DNA from 3 places in the Solibacillus sp. R5-41 genome. Region 3 is predicted to be linked to each of the others. Evidence: predicted binding sites of a transcription regulator. Region 3 holds the regulator's gene; each other region holds the start of a gene.
The links. The regulator CtsR, encoded in region 3, represses protease genes until heat stress. The targets are predictions, from matches to a motif close to ATGGTCAATAAAGGTCAAACA.

Region 1 (10,322 bases), 590 kb from region 3:
TATTATCAATTACTGACATATGCGGAAACAGGTTGAACTGTTGGAACACCATGCCTACCTCTGTGCGAATATCGTTAATATTCGTTTGCGGGTCATTAATTTTTACACCTTCAATATAAATAGCACCATCTGTCACTTCTTCAAGCAAGTTCATACAACGAAGAAACGTACTTTTCCCCGAACCTGAAGGACCAATGACACATACGACTTCTTTTTCATGAACTTCATAATCAATACCCTTTAATACTTCGAGCTTGCCAAAATGCTTGTGTAAATTTTGTACTTTAATCATTTATGCGTGCCCCTTTTCTTTCGAGGATTATAATTAATGTCGACACGCTTTTCAACCATTGCAATAATCTTCGTCGCTGTATAGGTTAAAACTAAATAAAGGAATGCTGCAAATAAATATGGCTCCCAGAAACGTTGATATGTGCCCGCCACGACCTTACTGACATATAAAATTTCTGCCCCTGCAATAACTGTCACAAGTGAAGAATCTTTTAATAATGCAATAAATTCATTACCTAGTGGTGGAATCATACGGCGGAAAGCTTGCGGTAATATTACTTTACGCATCGCTTGAGAATGCGTTAACCCGAGTGAACGAGCTGCTTCCATTTGACCTTTATCAATAGACTGAATTCCAGCACGGAAAATTTCTGCATTGTAGGCTGCACTATTTAAAATTAGCCCTACAATCCCTGATACCCACCAGCTCATTGATTCACCAAATATTGTCGGGATTACTGCTAAATGAATTAATAGTAATTGTACAAGCATTGGTGTACCACGAAATACGTCAATATAAATTTTTGCTGGCCAATAAATCCACTTTTTATTCGAAACTTGACCTAATCCGAGTAACAATCCGAAAATAACCCCGCCGATATAACCGCATAGCGTTAAAATAATTGTCGTTAAAAAACCACTTAAATATAATTCACGGTAGTCCCAGATTATATCCCATCTAAAAAAATCCATCTGAAACACCTCCTAAACGTTACTCAATTTCTGTTCCTGTAATTTCTGCTAGCTTACCGTTTTCTTTAATCTTTCCTAAACCTTCATTTAAAACATCTAACAATTCTTTATTTCCTTTTTTCACCATGAATCCAAAGTAATCTACTTCAAATGAATCATCTTCAATTGTTTTCAATCCTGAGTCTGGGTTATTTTTAATGTATTCTAAAATAACTGCATTATCACCAATTGCAGCCTCCGCTGAACCATTAAGTACTTCTGTTAATGCTACCGAGAAGTTTTCATACGCTAAAATATTTTTACTACCTTTGCCTTGTAATTCTTGTGCTGCAATATGACCCGTAGTATTCATTTGCACAGCAATTTTCGAATCCTTTAGTTCATCTAACTTTTCAATTTTCGAATCCTCTTTTGTCACAATTAATAATGAAGCTTCATAATAAGGATCTGTGAAGTCATACGTTTCTTTACGTTCATCTGTAATTGTAATGGCTGCTGCGCCCATATCAATTCCACCAGTAGTAACTTGGCTCATCATGGCATCCCAGCCTGTATTTTCAATTTCTGTTTCGATGCCCATTTCCTCACCGATAGCCGCTAAAATTTCTGCATCTAATCCAACTACATTTCCTTTGGTATCTAAATATTCAAATGGTGCATACGTTGCCTCAGTACCCGCAACAATTTTTGTAATTTTTCCAGCATCATCTGTTGACGCGCCTGTAGAATCCTTATCCGCTCCACATGCCGCTAAAATCATCGTTACGGCTGCAAATGGTGCGATTATTTTGAATAATTTATTCTTTTTCATAATATACTCCTCCTAATGCTTCATTATTTAATAATTGATTTTAATTAGCTTCACCTATTATATTAATTTCACAATTAATATACAACACTAAATTTTAAAAATAATGATTATTATTGCACATTCATGCATTTTTATAAACTAAACGAGCAGTATTTTTACATTTTATAAATAATTATTCATCCATTCCAGTTAAAGCCCTTGCTGAATATTCATTTTATACAGCTTTATTCCATTTATACATCAAAAAAAAAAAAACGCAACACAATTAGATGTGTTACGCTCAAAATTTTATTTTAAGTTTAAAAAGAATGAGTTTGGGATAAAATGAATCGGTACAGTGATTATTTTACCCCATTAAACCTTCATTCCCCCATTGTTGGCGATAGTTTATTACACTACCTCCACAATCGGAATATATAAGTATATTAAAACAGTAAAATGGCGCCCATGAAAGGCATAATAGAATGGCTACATAGCTCAATTACGAGAAAACGATACGTAGCGTTTGTGCGATGTCGAAAAAAGTCGATTTTTTGCTCATTTAATACAACATTTATTAATGTACTAATTATTGAAGGTTTTTTCAAGCAATTTCAATTATTTTTATAAAGATATTTGAATTTGTGATTTTTCCGCTGAAGTTTTGGAGGGTGAGTTGTAATGTTTGGTTTACAAAAAGTGTAATACTTGTGTAGTGTTGTTTCATTGTCTATCTATTTATTAAGCTTTTCAGAAAAAAGGTTTTTGTAGAGTAAATCTCCTTATATATTGCTAGTTCAATATTTAGAGGGTTTCACATACAATCTTTAACATATCTTAATAAGTAACATGGCGCCCTCGGAGGGAATCGAACCCCCAGCGCAAGAACCGGAATCTTACGTGTTATCCATTACACCACGAGGGCTTACTATAATTAATAAGGAGGAAACGCATAGCGCTTAAAAGCAGCATGCTACCAAAATATTAAATGGTAATGACAATGTGCCATTGAATTTGACGATATTCCTATTATACAAAGGGTGGGCATACTTTTCAACTACGAAAATTAAGCTTTATATTTGACCATCCTTGACTAACATGTGTATTATAAGTATACAGCTGAAATACTTACCAATTTCAGCACAAGTATACGAATTTAGCTTTTAACAGGGGAGGATTTTACAATGAATTTAATTCCTACAGTTATTGAACAAACAAATCGCGGTGAGCGTGCTTATGATATTTATTCACGTTTACTTAAGGACCGTATTATTTTACTAGGAAGTGCGATTGATGACAACGTATCAAACTCAATCGTTGCACAGCTTTTATTCCTAGAGGCAGAAGATCCAGATAAGGATATTCACCTTTACATTAATTCTCCAGGTGGCTCAATTACTTCAGGTATGGCTATCTATGACACAATGAACTTTATCAAGCCGGACGTTTCAACAATTTGTATCGGTATGGCTGCTTCAATGGGTGCCTTCCTCTTATCTGCAGGTGCTAAAGGAAAACGTATTGCATTACCTAACTCAGAAGTAATGATTCACCAACCTTTAGGCGGTGCACAAGGTCAAGCAACTGAAATTGAAATTGCAGCAAAACGTATTTTATTCTTACGTGAAAAATTAAATCGTATTATGGCTGAAAATTCAGGTCAAGATTACGAAACACTTGCTCGCGATACAGATCGTGATAACTTCATGACTGCTGAACAGGCGAAAGAGTACGGCTTAATCGATAAAATTTACGAGCGTAATGATTTAAAAAAGTAAATAAGTAAAGCGGTCGATTCCGCCATTTCACGAATAAACTGTCCGCGCAATCATTTTACACGATTGTGTGGGCAGTTTTTTCAATCCACAAACAAAAACACAAACAAATAGAGTAATCCATTTGTTTGTGTCATGTAATTAGTTATGATTAATCTTCTTTTTCGATTAATACTTGCAGTGCATTTAGTGCTTTTTCTTCATCATGGCCTTCTGCTCTTAATGTGACAATGGTTCCTTTTCCAACGGCTAAGCTCATAATGCCCATAATCGATTTTGCATTTACCTTTTTATGATCTTTTTGTAAAAAAACATCCGATTTATATCGGTTCGCCTCTTGTACGAATAATGCTGCTTGCCTAGCCTGTAAGCCTGATTTTAGTTTTACTTCAACTTGCTTTTCTACCATATGAAATACTCCCTTTCACAACCGTTCCTTACTATATATACTTCATCTTATCTAAATTATCCAAAAAGAACAATAATTGAACACATGATTTATGAAATCGTTCACATTTTATTTGATTACATGCTCCCCACGACGTATAGCTTCGGCGATTTCATCAATTTTTCGTAGACGGTGATTCACACCAGATTTACTTACGATACCAGTAGATACCATTTCACCAAGTTCTTTTAATGTAACATCTTGATATTCCACACGCAATCTTGCAATTTCACGTAATTTTTCAGGTAACTGATCTAAACCGATTGCATTATCAATATAACGAATATTTTCTACTTGTCTTAATGCAGCACCTATTGTTTTATTTAAATTAGCGGTTTCACAATTGACGATACGATTGACACTATTACGCATATCCCGAACGATACGAACATCCTCGAACTTTAACATCGCTTGGTGTGCACCTACTAAATTTAAGAAATCAGAAATTTTTTCAGCTTCTTTTAAATACGTAACGAAGCCCTTTTTTCGTTCAATCGTTTTCGCATTTAAATCATAACAGTTCATCAAATCTGCTAATGCTTCTGCATGCTCTATATATAAAGAATACACTTCTAAATGATAGGAAGATGTTTCTGGATTATTGACCGATCCTCCTGCTAAAAATGCTCCTCGTAAATAAGCACGCCGCTGACTATTTTTCTGTATTAGCACATTTGAAATGGTATGATTAAGTTCAAAAGAATTCGAAAGTATTTCTAAATCAGCTAATAATTCACGGGCCCCATCACGAATACGGCAAATATAAACATTATTCTTTTTCAAACGCATTTTTTTTCGAACAAGTAATTCTACGGTATATGGGTACAATTTTTTCACAATGGTATAAAGCCTTCTTGCAATCGCGGCGTTCTCCGTTTGCACATCTAAACTGAGCTGGCGATTAGCAAAGCTTAATGATCCATTCATGCGAATAAGGGCGGACACTTCTGCCTTTAAACTATTGTCATCCGCTTCAATTTGTGTGAGTTCTTTTTTCATTTCTGATGCAAATGACATGTGTTGTTTTCCCCCTTTCCTAGCAAACTATGTATTCAAACGCTTACAAGTTTAGTTATTAGATATTTATTGATTTTTATTTTGCCCTGCATATTCGCAGAGCCAATCCGCTAAATTTTTTGCATCATGACGTACGACACCATCTTGAATAATGGCAATCTCTTTTTGAATAACTTTGATACCCATGGCCTCTAATTTATCGACATCGAATTGCACAGGTTCAGCATTTTCTTCCCGATAATTTTCATAGATCGACGGATGTAATTTCTTTTCATTAATAAGCAGAGCCTCAATAAATGGTCGCCCCACATGTGCATGAATCGCTTCTATATGTTGTGATGCTGTGTAATGAATTGTCTCCCCAAGCTGCGTCATTAAGTTAGAAATATAAATTTTCTCTCCTTTTGCGCGCACGACAGCCTCCCCAATTCCTTTCACAAGTAAATTAGGGATAATGCTCGTATATAAGCTACCAGGACCAATCAAAATATATTGTGCACGCTCTATAGCATGGATCGCAGCGGGCAATGGTTTCACATTACCCGGCTCTAAATACACACGCTTTATTGGTGCATGACCAGATGGAATTTTAGATTCCCCCACAATTTTTGTACCGTCGTTTAATTCCGCATGGAGTGTTACTTTTTTATTTGCAGCTGGCACGACTTTACCATGTACATTTAATACCTTGCTCATCTCAGCAATGGCATGATTAAAATCACCGGTAATTTCCGTCAAAGCAGTCAGCATTAAATTTCCTAATGAATGTCCCCCTAAATCATTTGATTGAGAGAAACGGTATTGAAACATTTGCTCCACCAAAGGCTCCACATCCGACAATGCCGCAATAACATTTCGGACATCTCCTGGCGGTGGAATATCGTAATCATCGCGTAATCGCCCTGAAGAGCCACCATCATCTGCTACGGTTACAATCGCAGTAATATCAAATGGGTGTTGTTTTAGGCCGCGTAATATCGTTGATAGCCCTGTACCGCCACCAATGACTACAATACGTGTTTTCTTTTTTTTCATTACATCAATCCTTTCTATGATTGATATCTCTATGCGTAATAACTGCGTGATGATTATTACCGATGAGCTTGCCGAAATATTCCGCTAGTGTCACAGAGCGATGCTGACCACCTGTACAGCCAAATGCAATGACTAGCTGTGATTTTCCTTCATGACGGTATTGCGGAATCATAAATGAAAATAAATCTGTTAGTTTCATAATGAGCTGTTGCGTTTCTTCTGTGGCTAAAACATAGGAGGAAACTTCTGTTTGTAATCCTGTCTTGTGACGGAGCTCTTCTACATAATATGGATTTTTTAAAAATCGGACATCAAAAACTAAATCAGCATCAATCGGAATCCCATACTTAAAGCCAAAAGACATCAAATTAATTGAAAATGTTGGACTACTCATATTCGAAAACTCTGTCGTAATGCGCTCTCGTAATTCACGCGGCTTCATTTTTGAAGTATTGACTACGATTTGTGCACGTTCTTTTACTTCAGAAAGCAGTTGACGTTCAAGTTGAATCCCTTCAAGTAGTAACCCTTTTGGTCCAAGTGGATGTGCTCGACGCGTTTCTTTATATCGACGGACAAGTGCTGCATCATCTGCATCTAAAAATAAAATGCGAGGCAAAATTTCCTCTTCTTCTAACAATGTATCAAGTGATTCAATAAGGGATTCAAAAAATTCGCGTCCTCTTAAATCCATTACAACGGCAATACGTGTAATTTTTTTTGCAGAATCTTTCATTAAGGCTAAAAAAGTTGTTAATAATTCTGGTGGTAAATTATCGACGCAGTAATATCCTAAATCTTCAAAGCTTTGTACAGCTACTGTTTTACCCGCTCCGGACATCCCTGTAATAATAACTAGCTCATGTGTATAGCTTGAACTATTACCCACAAAATTCATCTCCTTTTTTATTGTTCCATTGAATTTTGGATTTTTTCGCTAATTAACTCAAAATCCTTTGTATATTCAAATGTACCATATTGCATACCGTCCTTTAATGCCGCGAATAATAAATTTGTTCGATCCCCGGCTGCCATTGGTAATGTTTTTAAACTGTCAATAGAATGCCAACCGAGTATACCTTCTCGCGTTTCTTCGAATGGCGAACCTTCCACGTCTTTTGCGACAAATGTATAAAGCATCCATTCATCTACTACGTTTTCGCCATCTTTTATGACCATTGTGTAAGTGCCTTTTAAATGAACATAGTTTGGTGTTAAGTTCGTTTCTTCTTGAAATTCACGTACTGCTGATTCATAAATGGATTCACCTTGCTCCATTTTTCCGCCTGGGGCAACAAACCATCCTCTTCTTGGTTTTTGTAGTAATAATACTTTTCCATCTTTAATTGCCAATAAGTTTGTAATACGTTGCATATTAACACCTCAATCCTTCATTTGATCCTACATATATTATACCTTGTCAAATGCATTACGTAAAAGAACGTGCGTACCCAATTATTTCTTTAATGTAACGTGGGGTTGATTGCCATTCCTAAATTTTATTGGTGAACGAGTTATTTACTTTCCACTTCTACAACAAAAAGAGGTTGCTTCCACGCTTCTTTACATGGAAACAACCTTAAAAATATTAGAATATCAGGGGGTTAAACAATTACACTCTTAGTTTAACCTAATATTATTTCAGTTTGATTACATTCACATTAAATATTTCTAAAATTTAGACTAAATTAAATTTTTCTTTCAGCTCTTCAATAAAATGTTGCGCTGATTGTGCAGCAATACTGCCATCGCCTGTTGCTGTTACGATTTGACGTAGTGTTTTTTCGCGTACATCTCCTGCTGCATAAATACCAGGTACAGCTGTTTCCATTTTATCATTTGTTACAATATAGCCTAATTCATTTAAAATATTTAATGGTCCAAATGGCTTTGTTAATGGCAACATACCTACATATACGAATACGCCATCTGTTACGACTTCTTGTTCTTCGCCATCTACTGTTGATACCAAAGTTACTTTACCTACTTTACCATCTACTTCATGAATTTCTTTAATTGTAGTATTCCAAATGAAATCAATTTTTTCATTTGCAAATGCGCGATCTTGAATAATTTTTTGTGCACGTAATTTATCACGACGGTGTACAATAGTTACTTTGTCGGCAAAACGTGTTAAGAAAATACCCTCTTCTACCGCTGAATCGCCACCACCGATAACGATTAAGTTCTTTTGTTTGAAAAACGCACCATCACAAACTGCACAATAGCTTACGCCACGTCCACCAAGCTCTGTTTCACCTGGAATACCTAGTTTTTTATATTCTGCGCCTGTTGAAACAATGATAGTACGAGTTTTATATTGTTTTTTACCTGAAATAATAGTTTTGTATTCTTCACCATCAATAATTTCAGTAACATCTCCATATGCATATTCTGCACCGAATTTTTTCGCATGCTCGAACATTTTTGTAGAAAGCTCAGGGCCTAAAATCGTTTCAAATCCTGGGTAGTTTTCTACTTCTTCTGTATTGGCCATTTGACCACCCGGAATACCACGTTCTATCATTAATGTTGAAAGGTTTGCGCGAGATGTATACACTGCGGCAGTCATCCCTGCTGGACCTGCACCAATTATGACTACATCATAAATTTTCTCTTCTGTCATGATAATTCTCCTCTTTCGATTTAAAAGACACATCCCACTCAAATCGTGGAGACATTGCCTTTTTTGTGGATTTCTTTATAATCTTTTACCGATTTAACAATACTTCTTTTATATCGTATGCCATACATTCTTGAAATTCAAATAAACGAACTTATTCAAGTTCGGTTGGGATGAAATCGTAAAGTATGTCGTTGTATTTTGTAAGTGTTGCTGAAGTGATGCTATATTTTTCGGCCATGGCCTTTTTTGTCATATCTTTTTCTAATGCTTCATAGTAAGAATATTCGACTGCTGCCGCTAAAGCTGACGTATTTTTAAAATCATATCCTTCATTAAAAGCAATTTCTCCAATCGCAAACCAAGTACTTAAAATTTGCGCGACTTCAGTTGAAATCATTTCATTGCCATCGACAATTTTTTCGGCTACTTCCATAAATCGTAGGAAAGTCTTTTCTGCATTTGCTTTTACATTGAATTCGTATTGTAATGCATACGCTAAAGAAAGCTTTTCTAATTCCGTAAAATTGGATACATTCAAAATTGTTGGATGCGCGACAATTTCTTGCTTATGCGCTGACCTTTTTAATAAAAACAAGCCGAATAGACGTCCCGATTCATTATCATCTGATAATTGGCGAATAAGGAATTCTCTATTATTCTCAATCGTATTTCCGTATTTTGCCGTTTCACCATTTGCCCACGGTTCTAATCCCTCTTTTGTAGGATCTAATTCCAATAAGATTTTCCATGTATCTTGTGCAAATTGCTCCTGGCCTGAGAAAAAGGCTGATTGTGCGAGCCAAAAATAAAATCCAGTATCACCTTCGTAGCCTTTTTTATCCATCGAACGTAACCATTTAAAGGCTTCCTCATATTGCCCTATTAGCGCTAGTGTTGCACCAAGTTTGTAACGATTTTCCCAGTCATACGGCTGAATCTTTTTTAGTAACGTTACAAATCCCTTTAGCTCTGCTTCATCCTTTTCATAGTAAGCAATCACCGTTAAGTTACAAAGCGCATGTAAATTGCCATGATTCTCTCTTAAAACTTCATGTAATAATGCTTTTGCTTGCTCGGCTTCACCGATATAAAAATATGCCAGCGCTAAATTATTATAAGCAGTCCAAAGCTGTGGATATTCTTCAATGACATTTTCAAGTACTTCAATAGCTTGCTGAAAATCCCCTTGCTCCATTAAACGTCTCGCTTTTTCCTGTGCAATCATTTTAGCCGTATCATGCTCATCTATATCTTGTTCTTCATCTGAAACATAGTGTACGAAATCTAATATTTCCAAGGCATCTTCATTGTATGAGCCACCTGGTTCCATTTCTAAATACTGCGCAGCGAATTTTTTTGCATCATGCATCAAGCCAAGGCATCCGGAAATTTCAGCTAGCATAAAAACAATTTCCGCTTCATTTGGCTCTTTACTATACGCTGTATGAATCAATTCGTATGCATGTTCAAAATTTTGTAATTCCATTTCTAAAATACCGTATTGTAGTAACACATTCGCATCATCTGGGCTTAAATCTGCCGCGCGTTTTATATATTTATATGCTTGATCCATCTCATCACGGTCAATTGCCTTTAAAGCTTTGCTGTAATAGTAATCGCCATTCGGCATAAATGACACGATATTAG
Region 2 (10,322 bases), 800 kb from region 3:
GCAATTTTTCTAAAATGTACGATATAATCACTTTCAATATTATGAAAAACGATGACGAAGAGTAGTACATTTAATCCAGAATGTAAAGAGAGTCTGTGGACGGTGCGAACAGATCATTCATTAAATGGAATGGACTTCCGAGTTAGCTTTATGAACCATTTTCTCAGTAGTAAAGCTCGAATCTTCACGTTACGAAGAAGAGTGGCTAATTTTTTGGCAAGCTGGGTGGTACCGCGGATTTTACATCATTCGTCCCTTCTATTTTTAATAGAGGACGCATGATGTTTTTATTTTGTCCAAATTCGAGGAGGTATTTTTATGAAAACCATTTTTTCAGGCGTACAGCCAACAGGAACGATTACACTAGGCAATTACATCGGTGCGATTAAACAATTCCCTGCACTACAGGATGAGGGGAATGCGATTTACTGCATCGTTGATCAACATGCGATTACCGTTCCACAAGACCGTTTAGAGCTACGTAAAAATATTCGCTCATTAGCTGCAATGTATATTGCTGTAGGGATTGACCCAACTAAATCAACACTATTCATTCAATCCGAAGTACCTGCACATGCTCAGGCAGGATGGATTTTACAATGTGTCGCATCAATTGGTGAGTTGGAGCGCATGACGCAATTTAAAGATAAATCACACGGAAAAGAATCTGTTTCCGCAGCACTTCTAACTTATCCGCCGTTAATGGCCGCTGATATCCTTTTATACAATACGGAGATCGTACCTGTTGGAGATGATCAAAAGCAACATATCGAATTAACTCGTGACTTAGCCGAGCGCTTCAATAAACGTTACAATGATGTATTAACGATTCCAGATATTCAATTACCAAAAGAAGGCGCTCGCATTAAATCGTTGCAAGAGCCTACGAAAAAAATGTCGAAATCTGATCCAAACTTAAAGGCAACAATTCGTCTACTTGATACAGCGAAAGAAATTGAAAAGAAAATTAAGTCAGCGGTAACGGATTCTGAAGGTATTGTAAAATTCGATATTGAAAACAAACCAGGTGTTTCAAATTTATTAACAATCGAATCTGCATTATCAGGTATTTCCATCCCACAATTAGAAAAGAAATACGAAGGTAAAGGTTACGGTGATTTTAAAGCTGGTGTTGCAGAAGCGGTAATTACTCATTTAACGCCTATTCAAGAACGTTATAACGAATTAATTGATTCACCAGAACTTGATACCATATTAGATGAAGGTGCTGTAAAAGCAAATGCTATTGCTTCAAAAACGCTTAAGAAAATGGAGAACGCGATGGGGTTAGGGAGAAAACGACGATAAACATAATCCCTAAAGTACTAATCGCTAAATAAATTTCTACACTATTTAATATGTACAACAATACAGCACGCCATGAATAACCGAGTGTGCGGTAATTTAAGTACAAGATGATATTACTAACGGACATGACACAAATTCCATAACAAAATAAAAATATGACAAAGCGTGCGATTGACACCATCCTTTGTACAACTATACGAAAAAACAACGTGCATCATGACTGTGCACGTTGTTTTTCATTTTCATAAGTACATTCTTTTAGGAAATTAAGCTTCTGAATATTTTTTGAATAATAGGCAAGCGTTATGACCGCCAAAGCCTAAAGAATTGCTTAATGCGTATTCAATCGATGCTTTTCGTGCCTCATTCGGAACATAATCTAAATCACATTCCGGATCTGGGTCATGTAAATTCATCGTCGGTGGTAAAATACCCTCTTTTAACGCCATTAACGTAAAGATTGCCTCAATACCACCAGCTGCACCTAATAAATGGCCGGTTACACTTTTTGTTGAACTCATTGCCAATTGGTAGGCATGCTCACCAAATACAGTTTTCACCGCTTGCGTTTCGAATAAATCGTTATATGGTGTACTTGTACCGTGTGCATTAATATAACCAACTTGTTCTGGTGCAACGTTTGCATCATTTAATGCCATCGCCATTGCACGTGCAGCACCTTCACCATTTGGAGCTGGCGCTGTAATATGATGGGCATCACCAGTCGCACCATAGCCGACTACTTCACCATAAATTTTCGCACCGCGCGCTTTAGCATGCTCTAACTCTTCCAAAATTAAAATCCCTGCACCTTCACCAATAACGAAGCCATCACGATTTTTATCAAATGGACGAGAAGCTGTGTTGACATCTGGGTTTAATGATAATGCTGTGTTTGAACTAAAACCAGCAATGGCCATTGTCACAATCGGCGCTTCTGCCCCACCTGTAATCATGACATCCGCATCACCACGTTCAATGACTTTAAACGCATCACCGATTGAATTTGTACCAGATGCACAAGCTGTTACAGAGCAAGAGTTGACACCTTTTGCGCCAAGATAAATAGATACTTGACCTGAAGCCATATCTGGTATCATCATCGGTACGAAGAATGGACTAACACGACGTACACCGCGCTCTTGGAATGTTAAAAACTGCTGTTCATGCGTTTCCATACCGCCAATTCCTGAACCAATCCAAACCCCCACTCGTGGAGCCATTTCTTCAGTAATTGTTAAATCTGCATCCTTTGCTGCCATCATAGACGCCGCAATTGCGTAATGTGTGAAGCGATCCATTTTGCGCGCTTCTTTTTTCTCGACATAATCTTCTATATTAAAGTCTGTTACTTCTGCCGCAACAGAAACAGTAAATTTACTCGTATCTACACGTGTTAATGGGCCTACACCTGATTTACCTGCAACTACATTTTCCCATGCTTGTTCGGCACTATTTCCAACTGGTGTTACGGCGCCAATACCTGTCACAACTACTCGTCTTTTTTCCATCATTCTATTCTCCTTTTACTTGATTATTTGCTCGATTTTGGTATGTTCTTATTTTCCCCATTTAATTGCTAAGGCACCCCATGTGAGTCCTCCACCAAAACCAACAAGGACAACGATATCATCATCTTTTATTTTTCCTGATTCAAGATCATCCACAATCGAAATACCAATGGATGCGGCAGAAGTGTTGCCGTACTTATGAATCGTTTTAGACATTTTTTCTTCTGGTAAGTCTAGACGTTCGCGCGCAGCTTCCATAATACGAATATTCGCCTGATGGGGCACTAAATAATCAACATCTGCCTTTGTTAGTCCCGCTTTTTCAATAACACTTAAAGCCGATTCTCCCATTTGACGAACGGCAAATTTAAATACTTCGCGTCCATTCATAAAGATATTGCTTTCTTCATCTATCTTCAAATGCTTTCCGCCTGTACCATCCGCGCCAAGCTCAAAAGATAAAATCCCTCTACCTTCTGAAACTTTCCCAATTACCGCTGCACTAGCCCCATCACCAAATAATATAGCTGTATTACGGTCGTTCCAATCGACAATTTTCGATAACTTCTCAACACCTACTACTAATATATAGTCATAGCTATTATTGTTAATAAACTGTTGAGCGATTGTCGTTGCATAAATGAACCCTGAGCATGCTGCTGAAATGTCCATTGCGCCACAATTAGAAGCACCTAACCGTTCTTGAATTTGGCATGCAACACTTGGAAAGTTTTGATCTTGCGTAACCGTTGCCACGATAATTAATCCAACTTGCTGTGCTGTTATTCCTGCATTTGCTATTGCTTTTTCTGCTGCTTTATATGCTAAATCAGATGTTTCTTCACTTTCTGCAATATGACGCTGTTCAATTCCAGTTCGAGTACGAATCCATTCATCTGATGTATCTAATATTTTTTCAAAATCAAAATTTGTCATTATTTTTTCAGGTACGTACTTACTAATCCCGATAATCCCTGCATTCATTTTGTATCCCCCTTGGATTTCTATCCCATCCACCTTTATTTCTTACACTAATAATTAGTATCTGGTCTTAATTATAGACCATAACTTTTCTGAAAACAATAAAAAAATCTCACTTGGTTAAGTAAGAGAAAGTTAAATGACCTTGCACAAAGCACAAAGATGAGTCATCCAGATTTGTGCTAACATTGTCTGTGTGACTCATGTGCATAGCCAGCCTAACAAGCACGCACTTTGTTAGAATCCATAATAGAAAACTTACATCAATAGGATAGAATATTTTGTTTAACTTATATAGTTCCAAAAAAATTGACAACTTACTGAATTGTTCTATTCTCTATTTTATTTTTTAGTACGCTTATGGTATGATATTGAGGATGTAATTCTATAATAAAGATTTAAATAAGTTCAATGAGGTGAATTTGATGCAATATATCGTTACTTTCTTTTGGTCATTTTTATTAGTGTCTATGCTAAACTACGTAGTAAGCTCTGTATTGAATGTTGACTTTAACTTCTTAAACGGTGCTATTATTTCATTAGCATTCAGCGTTTTAGTATTTGTTATCGCAGCTGTTATTCCGAACGAATCAACACCAGAATTCGAAGCAGAACAACACTAATTAAGAAAGACATCCATCCGTGCAAATAGCGCCGAGTGGATGTCTTTTTTTTGCTTAACAATTATTTTTTGATTTGGATTTCTCCGTCTTCAATGCTAATATGAAGCGTTTCTCCAGCCGTTACTTCCCCTTTTAATAACTCTCGCGCAACAATCGTTTCTAAATGACGCTGTACAAATCGTTTTAACGGACGCGCCCCAAATTGTGGATCGATGCCATTTTCGACAATCCAATCAACAACCGCCTCATTTACTTGCAATGTAATTTCTTGCTCTGCAACGCGTGATTGTAGCTGGTGAACATATTTCCAAGCAATCGCATGAAAATGCTCATTCGACAACGCGTGGAACATAATAATATCATCCATACGATTTAATAGCTCCGGTTTAAAATGCTGACGTAATGCAGCATTCACTAATTCTTCAGATTGCTCGCTATTTTCAAGTAAATAATGCGAGCCAATATTAGACGTTAAAATGACGACTGTGTTTGTAAAGTTGACATTACGTCCTTGACTATCAGTAATTCGCCCATCATCTAACACTTGCAGTAAAATATTCGCTACATCCGGATGGGCTTTTTCAATCTCATCTAATAGCACGACAGAATAAGGGTTGCGTCTCACTGCTTCCGTAAGTTGACCACCTTCCTCATAGCCGACATACCCTGGGGGTGCACCGACTAATCGGGAAACCGAATGCTTCTCCATGTATTCACTCATATCAATACGAATAAAATGGTCCTCTGAGTCAAACAGCTGTGCGGCTAACGCTTTTGCTAATTCTGTTTTTCCGACACCTGTTGGCCCTAAAAATAAGAAGCTCCCAATTGGTTTGTTTGGATCTTTAATCCCTGAACGTGCACGCCATACAGCTTCTGTCACCAATGTAACTGCATCTTCTTGACCTACAACACGTTCATGCAAGGTATCTTTTAAACGAAGTAATTTTTCTCGTTCACCTTCTACAAGCTTCATTACCGGAATTCCTGTCCAACGGGAAATAATTTTAGCAATTTCTTCTTCCGTCACTTCCTCGCGTAGCATCCGGTTGCCTTCTGTCTCTTTTAGCTGCTGCTCTAGCGCTGCAACCTCTTTTTCGAGCGCTGGGATTTTACCGTATTGTAATTCACTTGCCCGCGCTAAATTACTATTTGTATGCACTAAACTTTCCGCTTCGGCAATTAATTTTTTTAGTAAATCCTTTTTATCACGTACGTTCTGAAGGCCATTTTTTTCAATATCCCATTGTTCTTGCATACTTTTCTTTGATTGTTCTAAATGTTTTATTTCTTCACTTAACGTTTCTAGACGCTTTTTACTTGCGGCATCTTTTTCTTTTTTCAATGCTTGCTGTTCAATTTTTAATTGTGTTAAACGGCGCGTTGCTTGGTCGAGCTCCTGTGGCATCGAATCAATTTCAATTCGAATCATTGCACAGGCTTCATCCACTAGATCAATTGCTTTATCTGGTAAAAAACGATCAGTAATATATCGATTCGCTAATTGAGCTGCTGCAATAATTGCGCGGTCATGAATACGAACACCGCGATGATGCTCCTCGAAACGATCTTTAATACCACGTAAAATGGATACCGTATCTTCAATAGAAGGTTCTCTTACCATAACTTGCTGGAAACGTCGTTCGAGTGCTGGATCCTTTTCGATATACATTCGGTATTCATCTAATGTCGTCGCACCAATACAGTGGAGCTCCCCTCTCGCAAGCATCGGCTTCAGCATATTACCAGCATCCATTGCGCCGTCTGTTTTACCTGCACCTACAATCGTATGAATTTCGTCGATGAATAAAATAATGCGACCTTCTGCATCCTTCACTTGTTTTAACACAGCTTTTAAACGCTCTTCAAACTGTCCACGGTAGCTTGCTCCCGCGATTAATGCACTCATATCTAACTCATAAAGCTGAGCTTCTTTTAATCCTTCTGGCACATCTTTACGAACAATTCGTTGGGCTAATCCTTCAACAATGGCGGTTTTACCGACACCTGGCTCGCCGATAAGCACTGGATTATTTTTTGTTTTTCTCGATAAAATACGGATGACATTTCTTATTTCTTCATCGCGTCCAATTACTGGGTCCATTTTTCCGCTTTTCACTTGATCAATTAAGTTACGTCCAAATTGTTCAAGTGGTGGACGATTATCTTGTGTTTGGTTAAATTGCATATATGCTGCACCCCTTTATGTTTGACCTTTATTGACTAATCTAATTGTAGGTCAAATTTAATCAAACTTCAAATAATTACACTCCATATTTTTAACCATTCATGTACGAATATGTGTTATGATATTCTTATATATTAGTAATAATTTTACATTTAAGTTGGAAGGTTGTGGTTTTATAAATACTTTACAAATGATTCCACAGAAAATTGTAGCGCTTTTCCACTCAAAAGGAACGTTAATTAAAGCCGATAAGGGGACACATATTTTCCAAGAGGGCGAAATAGCAAATCATATTTTTTTAATTCAAAGTGGTTCAATTCAAATTAGTAAGGAAACAGAAAATGGTAAGGAATTAACGATTCGAATTTGCGGATTGAACAGCCTTATTGGGGAAAGTTTAATTTTTTGTGAAAATCAACATCATTCGACATCTGCAAAGACACTTGCAAATTCTGAACTATTTTCGATTCACATAGATCAATTTGAAACGATGTTAAATGAACAAACTACAATGCTTATAGACTATTTAAAATGGGTTCAAACAGAAAATATAAAAAACCAAAGTCGGTTACGTGACTTAGTTCTACACGGCAAAAAAGGTGCGCTTTATTCGACTTTAATTCGTCTCGCTAATACATATGGGGAACACCGAAATGACAATGAAGTGTATATTAACCTTGTGCTAACGAATACAGAACTTGCAAACTTATGCGCAACAAGCCGTGAAATGGTCAATCGCATGCTAACAGATTTACGAAAGAAAAAGAAGATTACGATGGAGAAAAGCTATATTACCATTCTTGATATAAATTATTTAAAGGAAGAAATTGATTGTGAAAATTGTCCACTTGTCATATGCCGAATCGATTAATTACCGTAGTAAGCCTTTATAACCGATTTTAAATGATGGACGAAAAAAGGCAAAAACGTTGAATTCACAACATTTTTGCCTTTTACTTTTTTCAATATTTGGCTTTGTACTGCCTTGTTTACTTTTTAGCGAATACCTAATGCCATTTTTGCATAGCGTGACATATTGTCCTTTGACCATGCCGGCTGCCATACGATATTTACTTCTGTTTCTTTCACTTCAGGTAATTCGCCTAATGCCGTTTGCACTTGGTCAATAATTACTGGAGCCATTGGACATCCCATTGAAGTAAGTGTCATCGTCACTGTCGCTGAACCTTCATCTGTTAAATCTACATCATATACTAAGCCTAAGTTGACAATATCAATGCCAAGCTCCGGGTCAATTACATTTTCTAATGCGCTAAACATACTATCTTTCATATCTTGATCAATCGCCATTTTTTGTTTCCCCTTCCACCATGGTGTTAACTGTAATCATATCAGAACATGTAGCTTATGCCAAATGTTGTGCAAGCCATTTTGTAACCATGAGAATGCCATTTCGTGACACAGCATGTCCTGCATTTGGTTCAGTAATATAGTGAATCGGGTACTGTTCTTGTTTCTCATTCAGCTGATCATAAAATTCTCGACTCATTCGATACGGGACAACAGAATCCTTTTGACCATGCCAGAAAATAATCGGACTTTGCTTAACATGCTCCATACGCTGTTCTAAATTATAGTGCGAAAGCATTTTAAAAGTCGCCTCTTGCTGCGCATTCGACATTGGAAATTCGATTCCTTTTGCTTTAAATTCATCAACTTGATGTTGAGCAAGCTTTGTAAAACTTGTTGTGCCCATGCAAATGCCCGCTGTTTTAATCCACGGATAAATCGCTAAGCATCCTGAAGTGACAATTCCGCCCATTGAAGTACCTGCAATGCCAATATTGTCTCTTCTGAGTAATTGTTTAAATTTCAATTCTTGATAAATGGTATTGACTTCTTCAACTGATTTCAAAACGATTTTCCAAAAATTTAAATTCATTTCATTTTCTGTTAAATGGGTCGTGCGTTCGCCGTGTAAGAGCGCATCTGGTAAAATGACCCGTACTCCTTTTTCTACAAGTTGATAAGCGTAATGGAGATTATGCTCTTTTGCACTTAAAAAACCGTGTAAAAAAATTACAACAGGTGTCTCATTATCCATTGATTCATCATAAACATGTAATAGTGGGATTGCCTTCCACTCTTCATTTTTAACAATCACTTTACTCACCTCTATACGATATACTTCACCCTATTACTTTAGCAGAATATTGAAAACGTTTCAAAACTTTGACTAGTGCTATTTTTTGAAGGTACAATCAATTACACTAAGGCGTAATTGCGTCAAGATTTTGAATTTTGGTTAACTGACCTGTATCGTGCAGGCTTACTTCAAAATCTGCGACATCTACCAGAGGCTTTATCTTCGTTTGGTGAGTATTTGAACAATCACAATACGAAAATAAAAGCATGTAAAGGAGGGTTTTCCGAATGAACGAACATTTAATCGTATTAGATTTGGATGGCACATTATTAACCGACGAGCAAAAAATTTCTCCCCTTACAAAGGAAACATTGATGAAAGCGAAAGCAGCGGGTCATCACGTAATGATCGCGACTGGCCGCCCTTTTCGAGCAAGTCAAATTTACTATGAGGAATTACAGCTCGTTACACCGATTGTAAACTTTAACGGTGCTTTAGTTCATCATCCTCGCAATTCGATGTGGAAATCCATCCATTCCCCTGTCGATATTCGCGTCGTACATGATGTGATTGAATCGATTCATAATTATGAATATAATAATTTAATTGCAGAAGTATTTGATGATGTGTATATCCACCGTGAAGATGAAGCAATGTTAAACATATTCAACATGGGAAGCCCTCGTGTATTAATGGGCGATTTAAAAACAAATCTGTTAGAAGATCCGACAAGCTTATTAATTCAAGCAAATGATGTTCGTGTACCGATCATTCGTCAACATTTACAAGATGTTCATGCCGAATTAATTGAGCATCGTCGTTGGGGTGCACCTTACCCGATTATCGAAATTGTACGCAAAGGACTAAGCAAAGCAGTTGGTATTGATCAAATTGCAAAAGAAATGGGCATTCCCCGTGAACGCATCATTGCTTTTGGCGATGAAGACAATGATTTAGAGATGATTGAGTACGCTGGGGTTGGGGTTGCGATGAGTAACGGTATTGACCAACTAAAAAATATTGCTAATGAAATTACATTATCCAATAATGAAGATGGGGTTGCAAAAATATTGCAAGAGCGCTTAAAGTTATAAGCGTTAGAAAGTTCCTTCTACAAAGAAAAATCATCATTTCGGTTTGAATCGGAATGATGATTTTAGACGTATAATTTTTTACAATAACTTAGTTTGCTTGGGCTTGTTCTGCTCGACGTTTGCGGCCGCGTTTTATAATGACAACCATGAATATTGTGTAAATGACTACAACTAAACTTAACGCCACAATATAAGAGGTGTTAATACCACGCGCTTCGATTACTTGATACACTTCTACCATTTCACGATCTAAAATGATTGTATAATTATCATCCTTATTCGCGCGAATGATTTCACTATCAAACATACCACGAATTTCTTTTCCTTCACCAAGCTCTTCCATAGGAATATGAATGCGCTTCGTTTTACTTGTGTTGTTAATAACAACAACCCATGTTTCTGTATCTGATTTACGTTCAAATACCATATAACCATCTTCATTCATTAGCCATTTGAATTCGCCGTTACGCAGCGTTTCTGAACTATTTCGTAAAGTTTGTAGTTGTCCAA
Region 3 (10,322 bases):
TTTGGGTAGCGAGATGGGTTGTACCAATAGTGGATTTATCCTCAGTTTCTGCTACTAAATTCAGCCCTTCTTTTGTAGCAAGTGTGATGTCTTCTGTTTGCCCTGCAATTTCTTGAAGCGACGCATTTGTTTCATCACTGATGCTATTTAATTCTGTTGCGGTGCGTTGAATACGATCAATTAACTTTTGTTTAATTATCTCATCTTCATTGCGAATACGTTGTTCTTCAAGCTCGTACGCCTCAATAACGAGCTGTTGCTCAAAGTTAATTAATTTTGAAAATGCATTTATCGCACGTCCCATATCATGTGAAGGCATATCTATCGTTTGGATAAAATCAATAAATGTCGTCATCAACGATTGGAATGAGGCAATATACCATTTTGATTTTAATCCGATTCGTACATGAACATGTGCAATAACTTTGCGTTCTTCGATGTAAGCAGAGTCAATTCGACATTTAAAGATATCTTCTAAATGTTTATTTAATGTTACTTTTAAACGCTCGATTTGCGTGGTGTTTTTAATGATTTTTACTAAATCAGGGCTCAAACTAATAGCCCCATAAAATTGTTCAATCATGACAGGAATGATGTCATGTATATAGGGCTGAAGCTGTTTAATGATTGCTAAATCCTCACGTGTCAATTTCAATAGTTGTAGCTGCTTATTTAACTCAGGGTATTTGGAAATGTCTAAATAAACTTCATTAGAATATTTCGCAGGATCAAAAAATGTTTGATTTGAAGCTTTAGATGATTTAGAGAACCAATTAACCATTGTTTTCCTCGTTTCATAATTTTCTCGGTTATAAACATAATACGCCTTTTTAGTAAGATAATCAGTATTATTTTACTATATGTTGCGAAAAATAGTGACATTTGTATTTTAATTTTAAACAATGTAAAATATAGGGTGGAAAAACAACTTATATTTACAAGTAAAGGACGTTGTATGATGAAGTTTCATAAAGGTCGTTTAAAATTTGTATTACCCTTATCTATTGGCGTTGCTATTGCCTCGTATATTATGTTGGTGAATAATTATCAAGAAGTTTCAGAACAAAATCGGTTGTTTATTGCTATTGGTGCAGCCATTTTAACGGCAGTCATCTCGTATTTCCTGTTTCCTCAAGAAGGGGATAATCCAGATGATCGAGGTCCCTATTAACGATGCAATACATAAAAAATCTCGATGATCATAGTCGAGATTTTTTATTTTTGTTCAGCTTATATTTATGAATCTTTTTGAAGTTCCACACGTAAATTAGGTATTACTTCTATTAGTAGGGGTCATACTGCCCGTTACTGCGGGATTAATTAATTTAAATCAAAGTGAGGTTGAATACAAATGGAATCTAAATGGTCAAAAGTAATTATTCATGCAAGCGCATTTTTTGCTCCCTTTTTAGTCCCGATTCTATTTTTCATAATAAGTACTGAAGAAGATGTGAAACGAATTTCGATGCAAGCGTTATTATTCCAAGTTATTTTTGGTATTTTTATCGCCATTGCGGGAGTACTTTCATTTATATTAATTGGGTTACCATTCTTATTAATATTCTTGGCAATTTTCTGGATTGCACCAGTTATTGGCATTTTTAAGGCATTATCCGGTTCAGATTGGAATTACCCAATTGTAGGTCGTTGGGTTTAGCAATTAACTTTCCCACAAAGCGCAAAACCACTATTTCAACTTTTGTTGGAATGGTGGTTTTTTATTTGGAACAGACAAAGGTTGTTCGAACCAAATATTAAATGTATAAATTTTCAAGAAAATCCCCATAAGTAAATAGAGAAATTAACTTGTTTCAGCAGAAAGTTCTTATTTCTATAAGTGGGGGATGAATGCCAAGTATGACCTAAATTCATTGAGGGTTCAAACCCAGGCTGAATCAAGTTAATGCCCCGGCGGTGTCACAGATTTTAAGGGGAGTTTTTCAAGCGAGCTCGAAAAACATCTGGACGCAATTACGCCGAGGCGTAATTGATCTTCGTGAGCAGGGTTTATAATTTGCATTTAGTTTTTTGCCTATTGTATATTTAAGTCAAAGATAGTCAAAGTCAGTTGGTAGTGAGGTGAAAGACAGCATGAGTAATATATCTGACATTATTGAAGGGTATTTAAAAGAGGTTATTGAATTAAAAGGACAAGGACATATTGAAATTAAACGGAGTGAACTTGCCGATAAGTTTCAATGTGTACCTTCACAAATCAACTACGTCATTAATACACGATTTACTGCTGAACACGGTTACCTTGTAGAAAGTAAGCGTGGAGGTGGGGGTTATATTCGAATTTTGCGCGTAACAATCCACTCAAAAAAAGATTTATTAGATGAAATGGACACACAAATTGGTGAGGGCATAGCGCAAACAAATGCAAATCGCATAATTTACAGAATGCTTGAAGAAGCGATTATTTCCGAGCGCGAGGCAACGATTATGAGAGCGGCAATGGATCGTGAGACATTACAATTACCATTGCCAGTACGTGATCAACTAAGGGCACATATTATGCGTGCGATGTTAAAAGTAATTTCGTTTGAGAAGTGAGGGGGCTGTTAAATGATATGTGGACATTGCAAGCAAAGACCTGCTAATGTGACCGTTACACAAATTCAAAATGAACAAAAAGTTGAACGGCATTATTGCGAAATATGTGCTGCACAATTTCACCCGTTTCAATTTGAAGCAAGTAATGAGCCTGTTTCAATTCATCAATTTATTTCCAATTGGTTGAATTTCTTACCAGCTTCGACTACGAAAGAAATTAAACAAGCAACAGAGAAAAAAACAACGAATTGTCCCACATGTGGTTTGACGTATCGACAATTTTTAAAACAAGGTAAGTTTGGTTGTGAAAATTGTTATGAAACGTTTAGTGGGCAATTGCCACAGTTACTTGAACGTATTCAAGCTGGTACAAAGCATGTTGGTTTTAAAGAGCAAACGATTTCTATAGAAAAAATAAAGTACCAAATAGAGACGCTACGTGAACAATTGCAACGGGCTATTTTAGCGGAACATTTTGAAGATGCAGCAAAATTTCGAGATGAAATTCGCTTGCTTGAAAGTAAAGTTAATTTGGGAGGTGAGGAGCAATCATGAATATCGAGCATTTTTTAACGAATGCCAATCCAAGCTGGATGCGAAATGAGGATGATTCGGATATCGTCATAAGTACACGCATTCGACTTGCTCGAAATATTGCCAGGACACGATTTCCGAATAGCTTTACTGAAGAGGAAGCACAAGGAATAGAAGATGAATTGATGAATGCTTTATTTTCACATGAAAAGAACCCGTATCATTTTTCTCATTTTCCTATAAAAGATTTACCACAATTACAGCGTCAAATTTTGGTTGAAAAACATTTAATTAGCCCCAATTTAGCGAACCGTAAAAAAATTGGTTCTGTTTTTTTAACAGAAGATGAGTCATTCAGTATTATGGTGAATGAAGAAGACCATATCCGAATACAATGTTTAGCCTGCGGAATGCACATTGAAGATGCATTTGAGAAAGCGCGCAAAATAGACCGTTATTTAAGTCAGCATATTACTTATGCATATCAAGAGCGATTTGGTTATTTAACGAGCTGTCCAACAAATGTCGGTACAGGTTTGCGAGCATCGGTCATGTTACATTTACCAGCCCTAACCTTTACGAAACAAATGAATGCATTAATTCAAATGATGACAAGATTAGGAATGGTTGTAAGGGGTATATATGGAGAAGGTAGTGAAAATTTAGGTAGTGTTTACCAAATTTCAAACCAAATAACTCTAGGGAAATCTGAATTGGACATTTTGCAGGAGTTACGTGATGTTGTCGAACAAGTGATTAAAAAAGAGCAAAGTGCTCGAAAGGCATTACTTATTCGCGCACCATCGACTTTGGAAGATCGTTTGAGTCGGTCACTCGGTACTTTAAAATATGCGAAAATTCTATCGAGTGAGGAAGCGGCAAGTTGCTTATCTAATATTCGTCTCGGTGTAAGTTTAGGGTTATTAGAGCCGATTTCTCAAAGTCGACTGAATGAATGTATGTTATTAATCCAGCCGGGATTTATCCAGCAATATGTCGGAACAACGTTGCAGCCAGCTGAACGCGATATGTATCGTGCAAAGCTGTTACAAGATAAACTACGACAACAAGATGAAAGTTTTAATAATGGGGAAAAAGGGGAGGATTCTATATGATGTTTAATCGATTTACACAACGCGCACAAAAGGTGTTACAACTTGCTCAAGAAGAGGCAATTCGCTGGAAGCATAAAGAAATTGGAACAGAGCATATTTTACTTGGCCTTATTCGTGAAGGTGGTGGAATTGCCGCAAAAGCATTAGAGGCAATTAATATTAGTCCAAAAATGATTGAATCGGGTATTGAAGAGCTTGTAGGAAAAGGAACAGAAGAGGTTGGTCCGATTGTCCATTACACACCGCGTGCAAAAAAGGTGATTGAATTATCTTTAGATGAATCACGTAAACTCGGTCATGCGTATGTCGGAACAGAGCATATCTTATTAGCGTTAATTCGTGAAGGGGAAGGCGTTGCAGCGCGTGTATTAGCTAATACAGGCGTAAGTATTAATAAGGCTCGTCAGCAAGTATTATTACTTTTAGGGAATAATGACACAACTAATGGTAGCGGGACACCAATGAACCAAACCGTTAATACGCCAACATTAGATAGTTTAGCACGTGACTTAACAGTGATAGCGCGTGAAGGTTCACTTGACCCTGTCATTGGTCGTTCAAAGGAAATTACGCGTGTCATTGAAGTATTATCTCGTCGTACAAAAAATAATCCGGTATTAATCGGTGAGCCTGGCGTTGGTAAAACAGCCATTGCAGAAGGGTTAGCACAGCAAATTGTGAATAATGAAGTGCCTGAAATTTTACGTGACAAACGCGTAATGACTTTAGATATGGGGACAGTCGTAGCAGGAACGAAATACCGTGGTGAGTTCGAGGATCGTTTAAAAAAGGTAATGGATGAAATACGCCAAGCGGGGAACATTATTTTATTCATCGACGAACTGCATACTTTAATTGGCGCTGGTGGTGCAGAAGGTGCGATTGACGCATCAAATATTTTAAAGCCATCTTTGGCACGCGGAGAATTGCAATGTATTGGTGCGACGACATTGGATGAGTACCGTAAATATATTGAAAAAGATGCAGCACTTGAACGCCGCTTCCAGCCAATTCAAGTAGATGAGCCGACTGTTGATGAAACGATTCTAATTATTAAAGGGCTACGTGATCGTTATGAAGCGCATCACCGTGTAAAAATTACTGATGAAGCAGTGGAAGCGGCAGCGAAATTATCAGACCGTTACATTTCAGATCGTTTCCTACCAGACAAAGCCATTGATTTAATTGATGAAGCTGGTTCAAAAGTACGTTTGCGTTCTTATACGGTTCCGCCAAATTTAAAAGAGTTAGAAGATAGTTTAGAAAGCATAAAATCTGAGAAAAATGCCGCTGTATCTAGCCAAGAATTTGAAAAGGCCGCAGCGCTTCGTGACTCAGAACAAAAGGAAAAAACAAAATTAGAGCAAATGAAAAAAGAGTGGAAAGAGAAGCAAGGAAAAGAGGAATCTACAGTAAATGTGGATGATATCGCGCAAGTAGTTGCGATGTGGACCGGAATTCCTGTTTCAAAAATTGCTCAGGAAGAATCCGCAAAACTATTAAATCTTGAAGAAGAATTACACAAACGTGTAGTTGGTCAAAGCGAGGCGGTAGAAGCGATTTCTCGTGCAATTCGCCGTGCTCGAGCAGGCTTAAAGGATCCGAAACGTCCGATTGGCTCATTTGTATTCCTTGGTCCAACGGGTGTAGGTAAAACAGAGCTAGCACGAGCTTTAGCAGAGGTCATGTTTGGTGATGAGGATTCGATGATTCGTGTCGATATGTCTGAGTATATGGAAAAGCATTCGACGTCTCGTTTAGTTGGTTCACCTCCAGGCTATGTAGGGTTTGACGATGGGGGACAATTAACAGAAAAAGTTCGTCGTAAACCATATTCTGTTGTGCTTTTAGATGAAATTGAAAAGGCGCACCCAGATGTGTTCAATATTTTATTGCAAGTGCTTGAAGATGGGCGATTAACAGATTCGAAGGGCCGAACAGTAGATTTCCGTAATACGGTTGTAATTATGACATCGAACGTTGGAGCAGATGCCCTTAAATATCAAAAATATGTTGGTTTTAATGTTGGGGATACGACAACGAAGAATAAAGATATGAAAGGGACGATGCTAGAGGAATTGAAAAAGGCATTCCGTCCAGAGTTCTTAAACCGTATTGATGAAATGATTGTGTTCCATTCATTAGAAAAAGAACACTTAAAGGAAATCGTTACTCTTATGGCGCAGTCTTTAATAAATCGATTAAAAGAGCAGGATATCGAGTTAGAGTTAACGGATGCAGCACTTCAAAAAATTGTGGAAGAAGGCTATGATCCACAATATGGTGCCCGCCCATTACGTCGTGCAATACAAAAACACGTAGAGGACCGCTTATCAGAAGAGCTATTAAAAGGTGAAATTGATAAGACTCAAAAAGTTGTGTTAGATTTCGTAAATGAAGAATTTATGGTGCACAGCCAAAATAGTGTGCCTACTAACTAATTTTACGGCAAAGCCTAAGTTACCAACGTTGTGTTGGCTCAAAGTCCCTAGCGGATGTTACAGATTTTTAGCGGGGTAGGTTTTTTACTACCTCGTTTTTCTATTCAAATAGGAATTTTAGCGAAAAGAATAGGCGCTATGAATAGTTTCATGTACAATGTAAGAACAAACATTCGGAGGATTTAGTACATGGCAAAGAAAAAATCAAAGTTTTTATGTAATAGCTGTGGTTATGAGGCAGCTAAATGGATGGGGCGATGTCCTGGTTGTGGTGAATGGAATACGATGAATGAAGAAGTTGAAGTCATTTCAAAGGGCCCACGTGGGGCTTTTCAGCATTCCTCAACGACGACAAAAGCAATTCCTATTATTAATGTAGATACACCTGAGGAAACCCGTATTGTCACACAAATGAATGAATTTAATCGTGTGCTAGGGGGAGGCATTGTACCAGGTTCATTAGTGTTAATTGGAGGAGATCCTGGAATTGGGAAATCTACTTTACTACTCCAGGTTTCTGCACTGCTTTCTAATCAAGGAAAGCGCGTATTATATATTTCTGGTGAGGAATCCGTTCGCCAGACAAAGCTACGTGCAGAGCGTCTAGGCGTCAAATCTCCAGAGCTGTACATTTATTCGGAAACCAACTTAGAATTTTTAAATCAAACAATAGAAGAGGTTCAGCCGAAGTTTGTAATTGTAGACTCCATTCAAACAGTGCACCATCCTGAAGTGACAAGTGCACCAGGTAGTGTTTCGCAAGTGAGAGAATGTACGGCGGAATTGATGCGTATTGCAAAAACAAAAAATATCGCCATTTTCTTAGTAGGGCATGTGACGAAAGAAGGTCAAATTGCAGGACCACGTATTTTGGAGCACATGGTTGATACAGTGCTTTATTTCGAAGGAGAGCGCCATCACAATCATCGTATTTTACGAAGTCAGAAAAACCGTTTCGGATCAACAAATGAAATTGCAATTTTTGAAATGTTACATGGTGGACTGAAGGAAGTATTAAACCCTTCTGAGCTATTTTTACAAGAGCGTTCACAAGGGGCACCGGGTTCAACAATTGTGGCTTCGATGGAAGGGACACGTCCGATCCTTGTTGAAATTCAATCACTTGTGACACCAACGAGCTTTAATTATCCGAAGCGCATGGCAACGGGGGTAGACCAAAACCGTGTACAATTACTGATGGCTGTGTTAGAAAAACGAATGGGTATGATGCTACAAGCGCAAGATGCTTATATTAAAGTAGCCGGCGGAGTGAAATTAGATGAACCTGCGATAGATTTGGCGGTTTTAACAAGCGTTGTTTCTAGCTTTAAAGATCAGGCAGTCCGTCCAACTGATTGTTTTATAGGGGAAGTTGGCTTAACCGGTGAGGTACGTCGTGTTTCACGTATTGAGCAACGCGTACAAGAAGCTGCTAAATTGGGTTTTAAGCGTGCGATTATTCCAGCTTCAAATATTGGTGGTTGGGAGTTCCCAGAAGGAATTCAAGTCGTTGGTGTCGAAACGATAAGTGATTCCTTAAAATCATCGTTTCGTGATTTATAAAGAATACAGCATAAAAAGGGAAGTTCACCAAAATGGCGACTTCCCTTTCTATTACGCTTTTACTGATGAAGTTTTCTTTACAAATGCATCTCTTGTGAAAATACCAAATGGCTTGCCAATCGGTAAAAACGTAAAACCGAAATGCTTGTTTAAAACATTAGCACCCGCACCATACAATGATAAAAGGGCAATCGTTAGCTCCGAATAAGCAGCGAGTAAGTGCATACCGTGTTCCATAATACCAAATGAGCTTAAAGTTAAACCAATGAATAAGAAATCAATCATAACAAAAATGGCAAATAAAACTTTATTCGTTTCGGCTGCTCCAATTGTCATGAAAAGGGTAAAGATTAAGTAACCTAAATAAACAACACCTAGCTGACGAGTATCAGCAGATACTTGTAATGCTTCACCGAATACGCCAGCTTGGATAAACCAGCTTGTACCAACACCCATCCAGAATAAGCCGTAAGCACCGAATGCCGTTGTACCAAATGTATTATTATGTTTTGCATCTAACACAGATGCATAAAATTGAGCGATTCCGCCTAAGAAAATTGCCCAAGGAAGTACTAAACCTACGCCTTCTGTCCATCCAATTTTTTGAGTGGACGCAACAAACGTCACAATGGCTAATCCAAATAAACCAATGGCTGATGGATCCGCAGTCGAAATTTTTATTTCTTTTGTTGTATTCATAACGTTTTCTCCTTATCCAGGGTGCATTTCTTTATGTATATATTCGGATAATATACTAAAATAATGTAATTAACTATATAATGATAAAATTTTGAAGAAAGAATGTCATTAAAGAATGAATACAATACAAATTTAACAATAAAATTATGTTAAAAAGCCCATTTTTATGTAAAAATATAATAGGGTAACTTATTTTTAACAAAGTGATTAAAAATATTGATTTCTGTTGTAGTACAAATTCGGGACTTGTTCGTCGCATCAAACGAATGATATATGTATAATTATTTTTAGGAGGTGAATAGCGTGTTAAAGCGAATTATTCAAGTAGCATTTTTATTTATCGGGGGAGCATTAGGTCTTATTTTCTTACCGCCATTATACGAGTTTATGAATTTATCATCTAATCCATGGCTTAATAATCCATATATCTCGGTTGCGATAGGTGCTACGATGTTATTTGTATTATCTTTTGTATTATCTGATTATTTTGTGAGACTTATTACATGGTCTGAGGAAACTTTGTTTAAATTGCCTGCTGCTGATTTATTATTTGGTACGTTTGGTTTGATCGTCGGATTAAGCGTAGCAACATTAGTTGGAGTAGCGATTAATCAAATGAATATCCTTGCGGTGACGGCAGTCATTCCAGCGATTTTATCAATTATTTTATCAATTATTTTAGGATATTTAGGGTTCCGATTAGGTTTTAGTAAGCGAGAAGAGCTCCTGCAAATGTTTTCGGGAAATGCTTCATCAAAAAAGAAGTCAGCTGAAGCACCACCAGTCAAATCGCGAGAGCTTTATAAATTACTTGATACAAGTGTCATCATAGATGGCCGGATTGCAGATATTTCTACAACTGGATTTGTTGAAGGAACGCTTGTTGTTCCACAGTTTGTATTAACCGAATTACAGCATATCGCGGATTCTTCGGACACATTAAAGCGTACGCGTGGTCGCCGAGGTCTAGATATTTTAAAGCGTCTACAAGATGAACGCGCTTCGAAAGTATTAATTACGGAAATTGATTTTGAAGATGTAGCGGAAGTCGATCTAAAATTAGTGCGTTTAGCGAAAAAAATGGATGCGCAAATTTTAACGAATGATTTCAATTTAAATAAAGTTTGTGAATTACACAGAGTTCAAGTGTTGAATATTAATGATTTAGCAAATGCAGTGAAGCCAGTTGTGATACCTGGTGAAGATATGCAAGTTGTCGTGATTAAAGATGGGAAAGAGCATAATCAAGGCGTTGCCTATTTAGATGACGGGACAATGATTGTAGTAGAAGGTGGTCGCAGTTATATTGGACAGGCGATTACGGTAACGGTAACGAGCGTACTCCAAACGTCGGCAGGCCGTATGATATTTGCGAAGCCAAAAGAAGATTAGGGAAGTGAAGATTTTGCGTTAT

Region 1: clpP (ATP-dependent Clp endopeptidase proteolytic subunit ClpP) is a predicted target of CtsR. The motif match lies at 2,851-2,871, and genes of this name have one in related genera.
Region 2: CSE16_RS03240 (ATP-dependent Clp protease ATP-binding subunit) is a predicted target of CtsR. The motif match lies at 6,630-6,650, and genes of this name have one in related genera.

The regions. Positions count from the first base shown of each region.
Region 1 covers NZ_CP024123.1:3,604,937-3,615,258, forward strand. Annotated here, with positions in the region: gene CSE16_RS17815 (amino acid ABC transporter ATP-binding protein) at 1-292, opposite strand, end outside; gene CSE16_RS17820 (amino acid ABC transporter permease) at 289-984, opposite strand; gene CSE16_RS17825 (basic amino acid ABC transporter substrate-binding protein) at 1,004-1,795, opposite strand; tRNA gene CSE16_RS17830 (tRNA-Arg) at 2,625-2,699, opposite strand; gene clpP (ATP-dependent Clp endopeptidase proteolytic subunit ClpP) at 2,959-3,552, shown strand; gene CSE16_RS17840 (HPr family phosphocarrier protein) at 3,701-3,958, opposite strand; gene whiA (DNA-binding protein WhiA) at 4,067-5,014, opposite strand; gene yvcK (gluconeogenesis factor YvcK family protein) at 5,081-6,049, opposite strand; gene rapZ (RNase adapter RapZ) at 6,054-6,947, opposite strand; gene CSE16_RS17860 (NUDIX hydrolase) at 6,956-7,423, opposite strand; gene trxB (thioredoxin-disulfide reductase) at 7,728-8,675, opposite strand; gene CSE16_RS17870 (tetratricopeptide repeat protein) at 8,827-10,322, opposite strand, start outside.
Region 2 covers NZ_CP024123.1:713,261-723,582, reverse strand. Annotated here, with positions in the region: T-box leader at 43-260, shown strand; gene trpS (tryptophan--tRNA ligase) at 319-1,308, shown strand; gene fabF (beta-ketoacyl-ACP synthase II) at 1,575-2,819, opposite strand; gene CSE16_RS03250 (beta-ketoacyl-ACP synthase III) at 2,868-3,803, opposite strand; gene CSE16_RS03245 (YjzD family protein) at 4,226-4,423, shown strand; gene CSE16_RS03240 (ATP-dependent Clp protease ATP-binding subunit) at 4,485-6,611, opposite strand; gene CSE16_RS03235 (Crp/Fnr family transcriptional regulator) at 6,730-7,482, shown strand; gene CSE16_RS03230 (metal-sulfur cluster assembly factor) at 7,608-7,922, opposite strand; gene CSE16_RS03225 (alpha/beta fold hydrolase) at 7,978-8,736, opposite strand; gene CSE16_RS03220 (Cof-type HAD-IIB family hydrolase) at 9,006-9,812, shown strand; gene CSE16_RS03215 (alpha-amylase family glycosyl hydrolase) at 9,901-10,322, opposite strand, start outside.
Region 3 covers NZ_CP024123.1:4,196,129-4,206,450, reverse strand. Annotated here, with positions in the region: gene CSE16_RS20850 (globin-coupled sensor protein) at 1-781, opposite strand, end outside; gene CSE16_RS20845 (acyltransferase) at 959-1,171, shown strand; gene CSE16_RS20840 (magnetosome magnetite crystal formation protein family) at 1,352-1,657, shown strand; gene CSE16_RS20835 (CtsR family transcriptional regulator) at 2,092-2,556, shown strand; gene CSE16_RS20830 (UvrB/UvrC motif-containing protein) at 2,569-3,111, shown strand; gene CSE16_RS20825 (protein-arginine kinase McsB) at 3,108-4,205, shown strand; gene CSE16_RS20820 (ATP-dependent Clp protease ATP-binding subunit) at 4,202-6,646, shown strand; gene radA (DNA repair protein RadA) at 6,836-8,209, shown strand; gene CSE16_RS20810 (acetate uptake transporter) at 8,261-8,908, opposite strand; gene CSE16_RS20805 (PIN/TRAM domain-containing protein) at 9,212-10,300, shown strand; gene ispD (2-C-methyl-D-erythritol 4-phosphate cytidylyltransferase) at 10,314-10,322, shown strand, end outside.